Regions from separate parts of the Rhodopseudomonas sp. BR0C11 genome, predicted to be linked through region 2. Evidence: riboswitches for the same ligand, from Rfam matches in the RefSeq annotation. Region 2 holds a riboswitch; the other holds the start of a gene.

Region 1 (3,653 bases), on a different contig from region 2:
CAGTGCCCGGGCTGTATCGGCGCTCCAGCCCGAAACCCGGATGCTCCAGGTCTCGACCTCGGTGACCATGGCGCTGTCGGCGACCCGGGACACCACGAAGACCGGCAGCGCGGCCGGGTGGTCGGCGCGCTCGATGAAGGGCAGCCGGGCGATGATCTTCGGCGCGCCGTCGGTTTCCAGCGCCAGCCACCACGGATTGTTGCCCGAGGTCGCCGACACCAGCGCCAGGTCGCCCTTCGACTTCGCCACCGCCTCGACCGCCGCCGACGCCGAGAAGTGCGCCACGTACGGCACCGTGAACCCGAAATGGAAGCGGGCGGAATCCCGCATCGCCGACTCGCCGAGCGACTGGTCGGCGTGCACCGAGAACGGCGCCTGCACATAGGTGAAAGTCGCGATGATGACCCGCCAGATGCTCTCGACGGTGTCGAGCGGCAGGATGCCGTGGTGGCGCTGCACCAGGCGCCGCATCATGTCGGCCTCGCGCGCCGGGCGGAATGCCGAGCCGACCTCCTGGGTCTGCTTCACCGCGATCAGCCGGTCGATGATCTCGCCGCGCTGCATCAGCAGTTGGTGCACCTGCTCGTCGATGCTGTCGATCTCCTGGCGCAGGTCGGCGAGCGACGGCGGCGAGGGCGGCTTGGTCATTGCTTCAGAACCTCGGACAGAAACGGGGATCGGCAGTCGCGGCGGTGCCGCGGTGCGTCCTTCTGCTTAAGAAACGGGGGCAGCGAAGGCAAAGGAAACATTGACGCTTTCCGGGCCAGGCTGCGCGGCCGTCGTGTTGACGGCTTTCGGCTTTGCAATTATCGTCCGGGCCAGAACTCGTGGTCATTTGAGCCGGCCGGCTTGCAGCCACGTTAAACAACTCGCTAAACAGGCCGGGGACAGTTCCGATCCCGGCCGAACCAATGTTCAGGCCGGGTTTTTTATTTGCCCTGCCGTTCTTATCTGAGGTCGAACCGGGGCGTCCCCGGGATGTCGAGGCCGTTGGCAGGCGTATGATGAATATCCATTCGATGAAGGGGCAGAAGATCGCCGCCGGCGAGCGGACCCAGGAGGTCGATCACCCGCATTCGCTCATCGCACAGTTCGGGGCCGACCAGCCGCTGCCGCTGGATTGCGGCATCGAGCTCAGCCCGTTCCAGATCGCCTACCAGACCTACGGCACGCTGAACGCGGACAAGAGCAACGCCATCCTGGTCTGCCACGCCCTGACGATGGACCAGCACATCGCCAACGTGCATCCGATTACCGGCAAGCCCGGTGGCTGGCTGACCCTGGTCGGTCCCGGCAAGCCGATCGATACCGACCGCTATTTCGTGATCTGCTCGAACGTGATCGGCGGTTGCATGGGCTCGACCGGCCCCGCCTCCACCAACCCCGCCACCGGCAAGGCCTGGGGGCTCGATTTCCCGGTCATCACCATTCCCGACATGGTGCGCGCCCAGGCGATGCTGATCGATCGGCTCGGCCTCGACAAACTGTTCTTCGTCGTCGGCGGCCCGATGGGCGGCCTGCAGGTGCTGCAATGGTCGGTGGCGTTCCCCGAGCGAGTGTTCTCGGCGCTGGCGATCGCCTGCGCGACCCGGCACTCAGCACAGAACATCGCCTTCCACGAACTCGGCCGCCAGGCGGTGATGGCCGATCCGGATTGGCAGCACGGCCGCTACTTCGAGCACGGATGCTTCCCGCATCGCGGCCTCGCGGTGGCGCGGATGGCCGCGCACATCACCTACCTGTCGGACGCGGCGCTGCATCGCAAGTTCGGCCGCAAGATGCAGGATCGTGATCTGCCGACGTTTTCGTTCGACGCCGATTTCCAGGTCGAGAGTTACTTGCGCTATCAAGGCTCGTCGTTCGTCGAGCGGTTCGACGCCAACTCGTATCTGTATCTGACCCGTGCGATGGATTACTTCGATATCGCGGCCGACCATGACGGCGTGCTGGCTGCCGCGTTTCGCGGCACGCAGACGCGGTTCTGCGTAGTGTCGTTCACCTCGGACTGGCTGTTTCCGACCTCGGAATCGCGCGCCATCGTGCATGCTCTGAACGCCGGCGGCGCGCGGGTTTCGTTCGCCGAGATCGTCACCGACAAGGGGCACGACGCGTTCCTGCTCGACGAGCCGGAGTTCATCGATATCGCGCGCGCTTTCCTGCAATCGGCCGGCACTGCGCGCGGCCTCGGCAAGGCGGAGCACTGATCATGTCGGTGCAGGAAGGCTTGCCGCTGGAAGATCACGCGCGTCCGCAACTGCGCGTGCATCGCGCCGACCATCTGCTGGTCGCCGATATGGTCGAGACCGGCTCGAAGGTGCTCGACGTCGGCTGCGGCGAAGGCGATCTGATGCAGCTCCTCGAATCCCGCGGCGTCGATTGCCGCGGCATCGAGCTGTCGCGCGAGGGCGTCAATCGCTGCGTCGCGCGCGGTCTTGCGGTGGTGCAGGGCGACGCAGATACCGACCTCGATCACTACGTCGACGATGCGTTCGACTACGTGATCCTGTCGCAGACGCTGCAGGCGACGCGGCAGCCGAAAGAGGTGCTGGAGAATCTACTTCGGATCGGCCGCCGCGCGATCGTGTCGTTTCCGAACTTCGGCTACATCAACATGCGGCTGCAGCTGCTGATCCATGGTCAGATGCCGCGCACCGAGAACCTGCCGGCGACCTGGTACGACACGCCGAACATTCACTTCTGTACCATCAAAGACTTCATCGGGCTGTGCGATGAGATCGGCGTCAAGATGGAGCGCGCGGTGGCGCTCGACCGCTACGGTCGGCCGCTGCGGCTGAACGCGCCATGGTGGTTCTGGAATATGTTCGGTGAGCAGGGGGTGTTTTTGCTCAGCCGCGCGCAGAAAAAACCGCCGCTGCAGGCCGCCGACTACGTGGCACCTTAGTCGTACTTAATAAGTCGTTAATACGTGCGGTGATCAGTTCACCGCACGCGATACGTGTAAAAATGTTGCGTATCATGAAATTTCCTCGAAATTTCCCCTAAAATCTGACTCTCGCTTTCTCAAAGCCATCCTCTCGCCATCCCTAATCGATTAACGCGTCGACCCCGATGTCGGCCCGTGCGGGTCGGCGCGTCTCGAGGAGTTCCGGAGAGAGAGTCTGTATGGTTGTGTTTTCTGCGTTTGGATTGTTCCGCTTCGTCGCTGCCGCCCTGTCGTTCGTGGCGCTCGCGGCGATCGCTGCTCCCGCATCGGCCAAGCCGCTGCATCGTCACCACGCTCACGCGTCCAGCTATTCGCATCACTCCGCGTCTCGTCACGCGCACCATCATCGTCGCTCGCACGCGTGGCGCCGTCACGGCCGCATCGCGCAGCAGCAGGCGGAGGTCGCGCCGTCGGCTTTCGGTTTCCCCGCTAACGATCCGGCCATGGACGTCTCGGCCGCGATGGCGCAGCCGCAGCTGCAGCCCGCGACGCAGAAGCGCACCAGTCGTCGTCAGCGCCTCGCCGCCCAGCAGCAGGACTTCCAAACGCAGTCGTGGAATGGCGGCGGTACCGGCTCGAGCCTGGTGGAAGCTGCGCGCAGCTACATCGGCAGCGGCAATCCGACCGGCCGACGCGCGCTGTGGTGTGCGCGGTTCATGAACATGGTGCTTGAGCGCACCGGCCATCAGGGCACCGGTTCGGACATGGC
Region 2 (5,820 bases):
CACGCTTTGGCTGGCGGCTGCTTATCTGGTGGCGGCGTTCTACGTCACGCTGACCTGGTACACGCCGCAATTGTTCCACACCCTGCCGAAATGGCTCGAGCAGTGGATGTACCCGATCGACAAGCCGAACCTCGACGTGTTGCGTTTCGCGCACTTCCTGGCGCTGGCGGCCCTGACGGTGCGGTTCATTCCGCGCGACTGGCCGGCCTTAAGCTCGCCCTGGTTGCGGCCCTTGATCCTGTGCGGCCAGCACTCGCTCGAGATCTTCTGCATTGGCATCTTTCTCGCTTTCGCCGGCTATTTCATCCTGGCGGAAGTCTCCGGCGGCGCGGTGCTGCATTTCTTCGTCAGTGTGACAGGGATTTGCATCATGTCTGCCGCTGCGTGGCTCTTCTCGTGGTACAAGAATGTGGCGAGCAAGGCCGGGTCGCGGACACCACCGGACGCCGACCTCGCGGGAGGCGATGCAGCATGAAGGCCGTGGCGATGGCCGGCTTGAAGTGGATGGTGGCCGTGGCGCTGCTCACGGCGGTCGGCTTGTCGCCCCGCGCAGCCGTCGCCGAGGATGCTCCCACCTGTGTTCCGCCAGCCTATCTGCTGGCCAGCGAAGCCAAGCTGAAGGGCGTTGCCGCTGCGCTGAAGACCACCCACAAGCTCGACATCCTGGTGGTCGGCAGCCGCTCCTCCACCATCCTGTCGGCCGAAAACAGCTCCTATCCCGGCCGGTTGCAGACCCTGCTGCGCGACCGTTTCCCGGGCGTGACGATCAACGTGATGGTCGAGATGCGGCCGAAGCGCACCGCCGCCGACATTGCCACTGGGCTGGCGGCGCTGGTCGCCGAACGCAAGCCGGTGCTGGTGATCTGGCAGACCGGCACGTTCGACGCGATCCGCTCGATCGACCCGGACGATTTCCGCACCGCGTTGGGGCAGGGCATCGATGCGGTGAAGCAGGCCGGCTCTGACATCATCTTGATGAATTTGCAGTATAGTCCCCGCACCGAGACCATGATCAATCCGGCGCCATATCTCGACGCGATGCGGGTGGTGGCGCAGGAACACGACGTCCCGCTGTTCGACCGCTTCTCTCTGATGCGCCACTGGAACGAGACGGGCGAATTCGATCTGTTCAGCCCGGCGCCGGGGATTGATCTGGCGCTGCGCGTGCACAATTGCCTGGCGCGCGCGCTGATGGCATTCGTCATCGAGGCTGCGCAGACCGATCCGGCGGAGGCAAGGACCCAGCGTTAATGAGAGTTTCCGGCCCTTTGAGATCGGCCGCCGTCGCGGCGTTTTTGGCGACGGCGTCCCTCCTGATCGCTCCTCCGCAAAGCTTCGCGCAGACCCCATCGGAGCCTGTCACGCCAGCCGCCGAGGCGGCGCCGATCGTGGCGCCCGGCGAGGGCGAGGTTGATGTTTCTACGCTCGAGCGCAAGAAAACCGTCGCGGGCGCCGCGCTCGACAAGATTAAAGATGTCGCCAAGCAGGCCGGCGACATCCTCGGCCGCGTGCCCTGCCTGCCGCCGAAGGGCGGCGCCAAGTCGATCGGAGCTTTGCCGCGGGTGGCGCGCAAGCTGGCCGATCACCGCCCGGTGGTGATCGTGGCGTTCGGCTCGTCCTCCACCCAGGGCTACGGTTCGACGTCGCCGGCCTTCAATTATCCGAACCGGCTGGCGGCGCAGCTCCGCCGCCATTACCCGGCCTCCGACATCACCGTGGTCAACAGCGGCAAGGGCGGCGAAGACGCGCCCGAAATGATGCGGCGGCTGAAGTCGACGGTGCTGGATGCCAAGCCCGATCTGGTGATCTGGCAGGTCGGCACCAACGCGATCCTGCGCAATCTCGATCCGGCCGACACCGGCAAGCTGGTCGACGACGGCATCAAGGCGATCCAGTCCGCCGGCGCCGATATCGTGCTGGTCGATCCGCAATACGTGCCGCGCGTCAACGAGCGCGGCGAGAACGCCGGCAAGATGATCAAGGCGCTCGGCCGGCTCGCCGAGTTGCGCCGCGTCGGCATCTTCCCGCGGTTCGAAGTGATGAAGGAATGGCACGAGCAGCAGGCCATCCCGTTCGACAAGTTCGTCATCGCCGACGGGCTGCACATGAACGATTGGGGCTACGCCTGCTTCGCGCAGCTGCTCGGCGACGGCATCATCCGCTCGGTCGATCAGGTTCGTCTCGGCACCGCTGGTCCGAGCGACGTCACGGCATTCCGGCCGATGTAACGAACGACGCGATGACTGCGGTCATCGCGCGCGCAATCACCTGATCGACGTCACGTAACTGCAGGTCACGACGTTACTGAAACAGTCCCGGACGACGCTGTGCGTCGCCCGATACTTCGCGCTCGCTGCCGATACGGCGGCTCGCTCACACCTTGTCGAGAGCGGCGAGCAGATCTTCGATCAGATCGTCCTTGTGCTCGAGGCCCGCCGACAGCCGGATGAAGCCTTCGCTGATGCCGAGTTCGGCGCGCGCTTCAGGCTTGAGGCGCTGATGCGTCGTCGTGGCCGGGTGGGTGACGAGGCTCTTGGCGTCGCCGAGATTGTTGCTGATCTTCACCAGCTTTAGCGCGTTGAGGAAGCGGAAGGCTTCGGCCTTGCCGCCCTTCACTTCGAAGCCGACCAGGGTCGAGCCGGCGCCCATCTGCTTTTTCACCGTGGCGGCCTGCGGGTGATCGGCGCGGCCCGGATACACCAGGCGCGGCACCTTCGGGTGGCCGGCCAGCGCATCGGCGATCGCGGCCGCATTGGAGGTCTGCTTCTCGACCCGGACCGCCAGCGTTTCCAGGCCCTTCAGCAGCACCCAGGCGTTGAACGGCGACAGCGACGGGCCGGTCTGGCGCAGATACATCTGGATGTGTTCTTCGATGAACGCCTGCGACGACAGCACCACGCCGCCGAGACAGCGGCCCTGGCCGTCGATGTGCTTGGTGGCGGAGTAAACCACGACGTCGGCACCGAGCTGCAGCGGGCTCTGCCAGATCGGCGTCGCGAACACGTTGTCGACCACGAGCCGTGCGCCGGCCGCATGCGCGATCTCGGCGATCGCGCCGATGTCGAGCACGTCGAGGGTCGGGTTGGTCGGGCTCTCCAGGAAGAACGTCTTGGTGTTCGGCCTGACCGCGCGCTGCCACTGGTCGAGATCGAGGCCGTCGACCAGCGTCGACTCGATGCCGTAGCGCGGCAGCAGGTCTTCGACGACATAGCGGCACGAGCCGAACATCGCCTTGGAGGCGACGACGTGATCGCCCGCGCGCAGCGGCGCCAGCATCGCGGCGGTCACCGCCGCCATGCCGGTGGCGGTCGAACGTGCTGCTTCGGCGCCTTCGAACTCCGCCATCCGCTGCTCGAAGCTGAACACGGTCGGGTTCGAGAACCGCGAATATTGGAAGCCGGCGTCGTCGCCGGTGAAGCGCGCTTCGCACTGCTCGGCGCTGTCGTAGACGAAACCCTGGGTCAGGAACAACGCCTCGGACGTCTCACCGAATTGCGAGCGCAAGCTGCCGGAATGCACCAGGCGGGTCTCGCGGCGGAAATGGGCCGTGGCGGGAACGGGAATGGTCGGTTTGGACTCGGACATGTGGTCTCCAGCGTGCCCACATCGGACGAAGCGGGCACAAAAAAACCGGCCTGGGGCTCAACCCTCGGGCCGGGACCACAACGTCCCCGGCCTGTTTAGCGACTTGTTTAACGTGGCTGCAAGCCGGCCGGCTCAAATCACCACGGGATAAGTCGGGCTCTTAATCCTCCGTACTCTTCCCGTCAAGCCGGGCTTCGGCTAGCGGTTGAGGCTCGTATCTGAGTTTCCCGGAGGGCATGGCTTGCGCTCCGAAGGACCGACACCGTGCCGTTCACCCTGCCGCCCGACGCCAACGGAATTCTGCCCGACCGCATGATCGCGGCGATGACGGAGTCGGGCCTGATCCTGCCGGACTATCCGTTCGTCGAGAGCCAGATCCAGCCGGCCAGCCTCGACCTGCGACTCGGGCCGATTGCCTACCGGGTCCGCGCCAGCTTCCTGCCGGGGCCGGACTGCACCGTGGCGGAGCGGATCGACGAGCTGAAGCTGCACGAGATCGACCTGTCGGACGGCGCCGTGCTGGAAACCAACTGCGTCTATATCGTGCCGCTGCTCGAAAGCCTGGCGATGCCGCGCCACATCGTGGCGGCCGCCAATCCGAAGAGCTCGACCGGCCGCCTCGACGTGTTCACCCGTGTGATCGCCGACGGCACCCGCCGCTTCGACATGATCGGCGCCGGCTATCACGGGCCGCTCTACGCCGAGATCAGCCCGAAGACCTTCCCGGTGCTGCTGCGCGAAGGCTCGCGGCTGTCGCAGGTCCGCTTCCGCGTCGGTCAGGCCACGCTGGAGCAGGATGAACTCGACGCGCTGCACGATGCCGAGCGGCTGGTCGATGCCGACGATGCGGATCTCACCGGCGGCGTCGCGCTCAGCGTCGACCTCTCGGGCGAGAATTCCGACGGTTTCGTCGGCTATCGCGCCAAGCGCCACACCGGCGTCGTCGATATCGACCGCCGCGGCGGCTATGCGGTCGGTGAGTTCTGGGAGCCGATCGCGGCCCGCCCCGACGGCACGCTGATCCTCGATCCCGGCGAATTCTACATCCTGGCTTCGAAGGAAGCCGTGCAGGTCCCGCCGGACTACGCCGCCGAGATGGTGCCGTTCGATCCCTTGGTCGGCGAATTCCGCGTGCACTATGCGGGCTTCTTCGATCCCGGCTTCGGTTACGAAGGCGCCGGCGGCTCCGGTGCCCGCGCGGTGCTGGAAGTGCGCTCGCGCGAAGTGCCGTTCATTCTCGAGCACGGCCAGATCGTCGGCCGCCTGATCTACGAAAAGATGCTGTCGCGCCCCGACGCGATGTACGGCCAGCGCATCGGCTCGAACTACCAGGCCCAGGGCCTGAAGCTGAGCAAGCACTTCAAGGCGTGAGGCGGACTATCGACGTTGCCGTCAAGCTTGCGGCGTACCAATCACTTGCGTGCCTCGAGTATATTCTGCTGATCGACAACGAGATGGCGAGTGCGCATCTCTTATATCCGGGGCGAGGACCGGCAGTGGAGCAACGAGGTTCTGAAGGCCTCTGCGCAGAATTGAATTACCGAGCTGCAAGTGCGGTTGTCCTTGGCCGAGGTGTATGACGGCCTCCAGTTTCGGTAGCGTCCACGATTGGTCGCGCAGGACTCCAGTCTCTCCGAATGACCGCGATCGAACCCGCTCCAGTCGATTTGCGGCCGTTCAATTGGACGCTGCCTCAGTACCCGCCGGGGTCACCCGCCAGATCGCGTTGCCGACGTCGTCGGCGACCAGCAGCGCGCCGCGCTGGTCCAGCGCGACACCGACCGGGCGGCCCTGCGCCTGTTCGTCGGCGTTGAGGAAGCCGGCCAGAACGTCGGGCGGCGGCCCGGACGGTTTGCCGCCTTCGAACGGGATGAAGATCACCTTGTAGCCGGAGTGCGGCTTGCGATTCCACGAGCCGTGCTGGCCGACGAAAGCACCGCCCTTCATCGCGTCGGGAAACAGATCGCTGGTGTTGAAGGCAAGCCCGAGCGAGGCCGTGTGGTTGCCCAGTGCGTAGTCCGGCACGATCGCTTTCTCGACCAGATCTGGCCGCGGCGGCTTGACGCGGTCATCGACGTGCTGGCCGAAGTAGCTGTACGGCCAGCCGTAGAATCCGCCGTCCTTCACCGAAGTCATGTAATCGGGCACGAGGTCGCTGCCGATCTCGTCGCGCTCGTTGACGACGACCCACAATTCGCCGGTCTCGGGATGGAAAGCCGGACCGTTGGGGTTGCG

What was found. Region 2 has a riboswitch for S-adenosylmethionine ahead of DYI24_RS18275 (O-succinylhomoserine sulfhydrylase). Riboswitches for the same ligand answer to the same signal wherever they lie in the genome.
Region 1: it holds a riboswitch for S-adenosylmethionine, as region 2 does, so the genes downstream of both, metX (homoserine O-acetyltransferase MetX) here and DYI24_RS18275 (O-succinylhomoserine sulfhydrylase) in region 2, are expected to answer to the same signal.

What each region holds. Positions count from the first base shown of each region.
Region 1 is NZ_QTKI01000426.1:97-3,749, forward strand. Features, by position in the region: partial or broken gene DYI24_RS22660 (chorismate mutase) at 1-648, opposite strand, end outside; SAM riboswitch at 818-897, shown strand; gene metX (homoserine O-acetyltransferase MetX) at 1,002-2,204, shown strand; gene metW (methionine biosynthesis protein MetW) at 2,207-2,902, shown strand; gene DYI24_RS22675 (NlpC/P60 family protein) at 3,124-3,653, shown strand, end outside.
Region 2 is NZ_QTKI01000266.1:554-6,373, reverse strand. Features, by position in the region: partial or broken gene opgC (OpgC domain-containing protein) at 1-475, shown strand, start outside; gene DYI24_RS18285 (SGNH/GDSL hydrolase family protein) at 472-1,251, shown strand; gene DYI24_RS18280 (SGNH/GDSL hydrolase family protein) at 1,251-2,228, shown strand; gene DYI24_RS18275 (O-succinylhomoserine sulfhydrylase) at 2,374-3,585, opposite strand; SAM riboswitch at 3,660-3,739, opposite strand; gene DYI24_RS18270 (2'-deoxycytidine 5'-triphosphate deaminase) at 3,850-4,956, shown strand; partial or broken gene DYI24_RS18265 (PQQ-dependent sugar dehydrogenase) at 5,263-5,820, opposite strand, start outside.